One region of the Streptomyces sp. NPDC091376 genome, then DNA from elsewhere that is predicted to be linked to it. Evidence: riboswitches for the same ligand, from Rfam matches in the RefSeq annotation. Region 1 holds a riboswitch; the other holds the start of a gene.
The links. Region 1 has a riboswitch for cyclic di-AMP ahead of ACIQMR_RS11155 (peptidoglycan DD-metalloendopeptidase family protein). Riboswitches for the same ligand answer to the same signal wherever they lie in the genome.
Positions count from the first base shown of each region.

Region 2: it holds a riboswitch for cyclic di-AMP, as region 1 does, so the genes downstream of both, ACIQMR_RS07715 (M23 family metallopeptidase) here and ACIQMR_RS11155 (peptidoglycan DD-metalloendopeptidase family protein) in region 1, are expected to answer to the same signal.

Region 1 is NZ_JBIVUF010000004.1:237,993-242,185, forward strand. It holds gene ACIQMR_RS11145 (hypothetical protein) at 172-381, shown strand; partial or broken gene ACIQMR_RS11150 (GH36 C-terminal domain-containing protein) at 354-797, shown strand; cyclic di-AMP (ydaO/yuaA leader) riboswitch at 1,307-1,460, shown strand; gene ACIQMR_RS11155 (peptidoglycan DD-metalloendopeptidase family protein) at 1,465-2,478, shown strand; gene ACIQMR_RS11160 (SGNH/GDSL hydrolase family protein) at 2,689-3,480, shown strand; gene ACIQMR_RS11165 (STM4011 family radical SAM protein) at 3,505-4,193, opposite strand, start outside.
Region 2 is NZ_JBIVUF010000002.1:730,707-734,899, reverse strand. It holds gene ACIQMR_RS07720 (PrsW family intramembrane metalloprotease) at 1-1,122, shown strand, start outside; gene ACIQMR_RS07715 (M23 family metallopeptidase) at 1,434-2,480, opposite strand; cyclic di-AMP (ydaO/yuaA leader) riboswitch at 2,492-2,627, opposite strand; gene ACIQMR_RS07710 (PP2C family protein-serine/threonine phosphatase) at 2,875-4,017, opposite strand.

The DNA.
Region 1 (4,193 bases):
GCGCGCTGCTGACCCTACGACATCGATTCCTCAGGCAAGTATCTCGGCCCATGGCCGCAAGGCCGTTGCCCCGCTGATGAATTGCGCCCGATGATGTGCGGACGTGTGCGAATTTGAGGGGTCTGGGTGATCGAGGCGGTTGGTGACGGTCGCATCTGGGTTCTGTCCGGGATGACGAGCAGCTATGCGCTGCTCCTCACCGACCGGGACGAGCTGCTGCATCTGCACTGGGGACCGCGGATCGGCCCGGCCGACGCCGAGGCGCTCGCGGCGGACCCGCTTCCTCCCTCCTGGCCCTCGAGTCGCCGCTCGACGGGCACGAGGAGTATCCCGTCGAGGGCGGCCCCCGGTTCGTCCGGCCCGCGCGCTTCCGGTTCGTGAGCGCCATGGCCGGGGTGCTCGGCATCGGCGGCGACCTCACCGCATGGAGCGAGGACGCGCTGACCGAGGCGCGTGACTGGGTGGAGCTCTACAAGAAGATCAGACCGGTCGTCCAGCACGGCGAGCTGTACCGGCTGCGGCCGCCGGAGGGCGGGCTGAGCGCGGTGCCGTATCCGCGCGGGGACGAGGCCGTCGTACTGGCCTGGCTGCAGGCCCAGTGCCACGGCGAGCGTCCGCCGCGGCTCCCGCTGCGCGGACTCGACCCGTCGGCAGAGTACGGTGCCTGGCCGGCGGAGTACGTGTGCCTGGACACCGGCAGCCTCCACCGTGGCGCCGTCCTCCTCCATCACGGCTTCTCCACCGGCCTCAGCGGTGACCTCGACGCGATGGTCCTCCGCCTGCCCCGCCGGGTCTGACGGGGGCGCCGGGTCTGACGGGACAGCGGGCCTGACGGGACGCCGGGCGGAGGTCCTCGACCGGGTTCGAGGACAACTCGGCCTGTGCCGTGGCGAGTTCCGGGGAGCGTCGGTCGAATTGCCGAATTCACCTGTTGTTCGGAATTGGTTCCACATACGGAAAGGGGCCACCTTTTCGTGGCCGGGCGCGCCATTGGCTGCATTCTGTCGCTAATGGGCGATGTGTCCGGATTGGGTGTTTTTGTATAACGCGCCCCGGTTGAATAGGGGATGGGGATCCGTCCGTGAGCGGGATCATATCCGTGACGTTCTGTGGTGGTGCACCGCGGTCGAACTCCCTTGTTCCCGGGGGAATCGAAGATCCGTAATCCACGCAGCGTGACCGGGAAATGTGCGCTGATATCCGGTAGGGGGATTCCCGGGGGGAATAGACGGCTTGTTCACTTCGACCCGGCTCGCTTACGGTCACCGCAATCCGGTCGGAACGCCCAATCCTGCCGCCGTCCGGAATATCGCACCCACCCACGTGTGGCAGGAGCGGGGGACCCAGGTAGTACGCCGTCCGGAGCCCCGGACGGCTTGGGGTGAAGTCGCGCGAGTCGCGCGGCCGGGCAGCTCCAGCCCGAACCCGACAGCTCACCTCGCAGGCGGCGGAGAGGAATTGGCCATGCCCGGTAAGGGTAAGCATCGTCGTCCGAGGACCAGCCCGTTCACGCGCGGATTCGTCGCCGCGGGAACGGGCGGGGCCGCCATCGCGCTCCCGCTCATGGGCGCCGCCGGTGCGCACGCCGCCGAGAAGTCCGCGCCCGTCGCGATTCCCGAGCAGGTCGCCTCGGTCGCTCACAAGGCCGTCACCCCGCAGGCGCCGCAGGCTCCCAAGGCGCCGAAGCCGTACACGGTCGTGGCCGGTGACTACCTCTCCAAGATCGCCGATGAGCACAACGTCAGCGGCGGCTGGAAGAAGCTGTACGCCGACAATCGCGCCGCCGTCGGTACGGACCCCTCGCTGATCCACCCGGGTCTGAAGCTCGTCCTCGGCGGCAAGGCGAAGGCCCAGGGTGAGGCGAAGGTCCAGCCGAAGCCCGAGCGGAAGGCCGCGGCCCCCGCCAAGAAGGCGCCTGCCGACAAGGCCGCCGCCAAGGCCGAGAAGGCCGTGAAGGCGGAGAAGGTCGTGAAGGCCGAGAAGCCGGCCGCTTCCGTCGAGCGTGCCTCCCGCACCGCCGACCGCGCCGCCGGTGCCGCGGCCGCTCCGGCCGCTGCCCAGGCCCCCGCGCCCTCGGGCTTCTTCGCCCCGGTCACCAGTGGCATCGGCACCGCGTACAAGACCGCCGGTTCCATGTGGTCCAGCGGCTACCACACCGGTGTCGACTTCGTCGCCTCCACGGGTACGTCCGTGAAGTCGGTCGGCCCGGGCACCGTCGTCTCGGCCGGCTGGAGCGGTGCGTACGGCAACGAGGTCGTCATCAAGCACGGCGACGGAACGTACTCGCAGTACGCCCATCTCTCCCAGCTGTCCGTCGCGTCCGGTGACGGTGTCACCGGCGGCCAGCAGATCGGGCTGTCCGGCTCCACCGGCAACTCCTCCGGTCCGCACCTTCACTTCGAGATCCGCACGAGCCCGAGCTACGGCTCGGACATCGACCCGCTGGCCTACCTGCGCCAGCACGGTGTCTCGATCTGACGCGCGTCCCGAACCTGACGCGGCGTCCCGAACCCGACGCCGCGCAACTCCGTCCGCCGGCCCCGCGCAGGGGCCGGCGGACGCCCGCGTCTTTACGGGTCCCCGCCTATTCCCGCTTTGCCGAAAACTGACCTGGTGGTCTATATCACGCCCCGTCAACCCCTCCCTACGGTGGCGTAGGTCACTTCTCACCAGGAAAGATGACTCGACGTGGCAGACGATTCGCGATCAAGAACAAAGGGCTCATTCGGGTCGTACGCGGCGATCGGTGACAGTTTCACCGAGGGGGTCGGAGACGCGGGACCCGGCGGACAGTTCGTCGGATGGGCGGACCGCCTCGCGGTCCTGCTGGACGACCGCGTGCCGGAACACACCTTCCGCTACGCCAATCTCGCCGTACGCGGCAGGCTCCTGGACCAGATCGTCGAGGAACAGGTCCCGCGAGCGAAGGAACTCGCCCCCGATCTGGTGACGTTCTGCGCGGGCGGCAACGACATCATCCGGCCGGGCAGCGACCCGGACGACGTCGCGGAGCGCTTCGAACGGGCGGTCGCCGAACTCGCCGCCTCCGTCGGCACCGTCATGGTGACGACGGGGTTCGACACCCGCGACGTGCCCGTCCTGCGCCATCTGCGCGGCAAGATCGCCACGTACACCGCGCACGTCCGCGCCATCGCCGACCGCTACGACTGCCCCGTCCTCGACCTCTGGTCGCTCAAGTCCGTCCAGGACAGACGTGCCTGGGACGACGACCGGCTGCACCTCTCGGCCGAGGGCCACACGCGTGTGGCACTGCGCGCCGCCCAGGTGCTCGGCCTGGACGTGCCCGCAGACCCGGACCAGCCGTGGCCGCCGCTGCCGCCGCGCGGCACGCTCGAAGTCCGCCGCGACGACATCCAGTGGGCGCGCGAGTACCTCGTGCCATGGATCGGCCGTCGGCTGCGGGGCGAATCGTCCGGTGACCATGTGGAGCCCAAGCGCCCGGACCTGCTTCCGCTCTGAGTTCCATCTCTCCGGGCACGTCTCTTACACGGAGGCGGGGATCCTCTCCAGGACCCCGCCCGCGAACACGTCGTATAGCGGCAGCGACTCCAGATGGACATAGCCGATGTGACAGTCGCACACCGCGAGCGGGCAGGCGCGCGGCCGCAGCGCCGCCCGGTACGAGCCGTCGTAGAGATTGCCCAGCTCGGCCGGGACGAAGTGGCAGCGCCGCACCGTCCCGTCACCGTCGACCGAGATCACCGACTCGCCCGTACGGCACGGCAGACCGGCCGAGCGGTGCGGATGGCGGCTGTACGGGAAGAGCGGGTCGAGCGCCGTCCAGCGGGCGGCCTCCTCGTCCGTGTAGTCACGCCCCTCCGCCGCGTTGACCCACAGATAGACGTGCCCCGGGAGATCGGCCCGCAGCCGGCGGGCGGCCTCAAGATGCTCCTCGAAGCCGACGATCCCGACACTGAACCTGATGCCGCGCGCCGACAGTTCACGGCACTTGCCGAGGAAGCGGTCGTAGGGCGTCTGACCCGGGTGGTACGTGCACCACAGCGCCAGGGTCTCCGGATCGGCTTCCGCCAGCCAGTCCGTACGGCAGCTCAGGTTCGTCTGGACGGCGACGCGGCGGATGTGCGGCAGCCGGGACAGCTCGGCCAGCGTGCGCCGGTACCAGGAGCGCACCAGGCCCTCGCCCCAGGGCGTGAAGAGCACCGACAGCCGGT
Region 2 (4,193 bases), on a different contig from region 1:
GAACAGACCGGTACCGAAGGCTTCCTCGTCGGCCTCGGCCTCGCCGTGCTGCCGGTACCGCTGCTGATGGCGGCGTTCCGCTGGCTGGACCGCGTCGAGCCGGGTCCCTGGCGGAACCTCCTCTTCGCCTTCGCCTGGGGCGCCTGCGCGGCCGCCCTCGTGGCGATCATCGCGAACTCGTTCGCGACCCAGTGGATAGCCACCGCCACGGCCGACCCCACGCACGCGGACACGATCGGCGCAACCGTCATCGCCCCCGTGGTCGAGGAGAGCGCCAAGGCGACGGCCGTGCTGCTCATCTTCCTCTTCCGAAGACGGGACTTCACCGGCGTCGTCGACGGAGTCGTCGTCGCCGGCTTCACCGCGACCGGCTTCGCCTTCACCGAGAACATCCTGTATCTCGGCACCGCCTTCGGGGAGGACCAGCAGATCGGCGCGTCCGGTTTCGCCTCCGTCACGGCCGCGACGTTCTTCGTGCGGATCGTGATGTCGCCGTTCGCCCATCCGCTCTTCACCGTGCTGACGGGCATCGGCTTCGGCCTCGCCGCCGCCGGCGCACAGCGCCGGAAGTTCCGCAGGACCGTGCTGCCCCTGCTGGGCCTCGTCCTCTCCATCGGCATGCACGCGCTGTGGAACGGCTCAGGGGCTTTCGGCCCGTGGGGCTTCTACGCCGTGTACGCGGCGTTCATGGTGCCGGCCTTCGGCCTGCTGACCTGGCTGGCGGTCTGGACCCGGCAGCGCGAGCTGCGCACGGTCGCGGCCGAACTGCCCGCGTACGCGGCGGCGGGCTGGCTCGCCCCGGCCGAGCCGCACGCCCTGTCCTCCATGCGGGCCCGCACGATGGCCCGTGACATGGCGGGCCGTACGCAAGGCCGGGAGGCCGCCCGCGCCGTCTCCGAGTACGAGGTCTTCGCGACCTCCCTGGCCTTTCTGCGGCACCGGGCCCATCGGGGCGCGGCGGGCACGGACTTCGTCGCTCGTGAGCAGGAGCTGCTCCACCACCTCTGGCAGCGCAGGGACGTGGCGGGCCCCGCCCTGACGTACGCGGCCCGCGCGACGGGCCGGGTCTGGCAGCCGCCCCCGTATCTGGACTACGGGGGCTACAACCCGTACCGCGGCTAGGCCCTTCGGGCCGTCCTCGCGGCATGGCGTCCGGGCACGGCGGACCGGCGACCCAGGCGTCGGGGGGAGTGCGCCAGGGCCGCCGGCGACTTGGGGGAGGACGAGTACGCGTACGCACACGGGTGCGGCCCGGTCCGGCAAGAACCGGAACCGGGCCGCGACCTCGGGCGGCCGGAAGCCGACCCGGAAGAGCACAGAGAGGGAGATGCCTTCACAATCCTTGGCCGGAGAGCCCTCGGACGCAGAGACCCCGGACGCAGAGACCCCGGACGCAGAGGCCCCGGACGCAGAGACCCTTGGCCGGAAGGCCCTCAGACAGAGAGGCCCTTGCCGCGCAGCCACGCCGCCGGGTCCACGCCGTCGCCGCCCGCCGTGTGCACCTCCAGGTGCAGGTGCGGGCCGGTGACGTTGCCGGTGGCGCCAACGCGCCCGATGGTCTCCGACGTGGAGACCTTCTGCCCCACGCCGACGGTCATCGACGACAGGTGGCAGTACCAGACCTCGCTGCCGTCCTCGAGCTCGAGCACGATGCGGTAGCCGTACGAACCGGACCAGCCCGCCGACTTGATGGTCCCGCCGTGAACGGCCTTGACGGGCGTACCGGTCGGGGCCGCGAAGTCGAGACCCGTGTGGTAGCCGGAGGACCACATGGAACCGGACTGCCCGAAGGTGGAGGTGAGCGTGTACGACGAGGTCGGCAGCGAGTAGCTCGCGGCGAGCTTGGCGAGGCGCTCGGCCTCCGCCTTGCGCGCGGCCTCGGCCTCGGCCTTCGCCTTCGCCTCTGCGGCCACTTCGGCGGCCTCGGTCTGCTGCTTCTTCGCCTCGGCGGCTGCCTTCTCCGCGGCGGCCTTCTCGGCGGCCGCCTTCACCTCGGCCTCGGCGGCGGCCTGCTGCTGCTCGGCCTGCTGGAGGATCCGGGCGCGCAGCGCCTCGCCCGCGTCACCGGCGCCCTGGGCGCTGTCCGCCGCCGATTCGGAGGCGGCGAAGGCGGTGAGCGGTGCGTCGTTCCCGGCGTCCTGGTCGGAGTCGTCCGACATGAAGGAGCCCACGCCGGGTAGCGATCCGGGGTCCGGGAGGTTGTCCGTGATGGCGTCGGGGAGCGAGATGGAGACGGCCGGCTTGTCCTGCGCGGTGGCGATGCCGCCCGCGCCGACCGCGGCTATGACGCCGACGCCGAGAACGGTGGAGCTCCGGGCCAGTCCGTTGCGCTGCTTGACGACGCGGTGCCTGCCACGGACCGGACGGACCGATTCCTCGGTCGGGTTCCACTCCTCCGCCCCGGTGGCCGGTGTCCACTGGTCGCTCGGGACCCACTGTGTGGTGGGAGGCTCTTGGAGGGCAGGCTCGTTGGACGCCACGGAGGCGTGCTCCTTTCCTTCCTTCTCGCCTACCGGGTTAGCTGACGGGTTCGGAGCAGGAAGGTCTCCTACGAGCACGATGAAGTGCCCGATTCACCCCAATTGGTGGTTCCCCGGTTCCCTTGCGGAATTCGGCGCATGCGCACGGTGCCGTCTCTTGCGACGGCTGGGACGACCGCGCTGCGTTATCGAACGTTAATAGACACCGAGGTCGGATTCCAAGCCGTTCCCACTGATCGTTAACGACTTTGGCCTGGACTTACCAGCAACAAGAGGATCGAATCGGGCAAGTTGACCAACCCTCGATCCACCCGACTTTCCTGACGGTGTATCAAATGTTATGCGGAGCGGTGTCCTTCGATCACGGTCCGTGGCGCCCCCTCCACCGCACGGGTCACGGGACGACGGGCATCGTCCTGCGCCGCTCCGGCTGGCGCTCCCCCGGCCGCCCGACCGCGAGCAGCGCCATGTCGTCCGTCGACCTGCCGCGCGTATGCCGCCGTACGTCCTCGACGACCGCGTCCAGCAGCTCCTCCGGCCCGGGAAAGATCCGGCCGCTCAGCCGTGTGCGCGGATCGTAGAAAGCACCCTGCCTGTCCCGCGCCTCCGACAGGCCGTCCGTGTAGAGGAGGAGCGTGGCACCGGGCAGGTAGGGGGTCTCGTACGCCCGGTCCGGCCACGCGTCCAGGTCGCCCATGCCGAGCGGCAGGGCACGCTCGGGCGGCTCCAGCACCTCCAGCCCACCGTCCGCGCCCAGCAGCAGCGGCGGCGGATGACCCCGGTTGACGATCCTGACCAGGCCGCTCCCGTGCGGGATCTCCGCGAGCACCGCGGTGGTGAAACCCTCGAACGCGTCGAACCCGGAGCGCCCCGTGCCCGCGCGCGCCAGCGCCCGCTCCAGCCGCTGGGCGACACCCTCCAGCGAGGACTCCTGTTCTGCGGCCTCCCGGAACGCCCCGAGCACCACGGCCACCGCCTCGACCGCGTCCAGCCCCTTCCCCCGTACGTCGCCGACGACCAGCCGCACCCCGTGGGGAGTCTCCTGCACGGCGTACAGGTCTCCCCCGATGAAGGCGTCCCGCTGCGCCGCCTCGTACCGCGCCGCGACCAGGAGCCCGCCGATCCGTTCGTCCGGCGTGGGCAGCACGGCCCGCTGCGCGGCTTCCGCGATGACCCGCGCCGACGCGAGGCGTTCGCCGCTGCGGCGTACGACGTGGTTGATGAAGAGGGCCAGCACGGAGACCGTGAACACGGTCAGCAGCTCCGTCACGGCAGGGATCTCGCCGGCCCTGCTGTTGTAGGCGTGGAGCCCGGCCACCGTGGCGACGGAGGCGACGCCCGTCAGCAGCGTGTAGAGAGCGGAGAAGAAGGGAGCGGCGACCAGTGGCGCCGCGGCGAAGAGAGGCGAGGCGGTGAACGACTCCGGGGTGCCCAGATCGAAGAAGACCCCGGCCACGATCAGCAGCACCGGCAACGCTCCGACGACCTTACGGCCACCGTTGCGCCGCGGTCGTTCGTCGCGTTCTCGTTGCCCCACCAGTGGTCTCCTGCCAGGTCCGCCCGGCTGCGGACGGTACCGCGCCCTCTCCAGGCTGGCCGTAACCGCACCGCACGACGAATCGCCATCGGCCAACCGGACCAGCGGCCGGCGGCTGTGCCATTTTGCCCCTGACCGTGCCGACGTGCCATGCCGTTGTCCGTGTCGATGTGCCA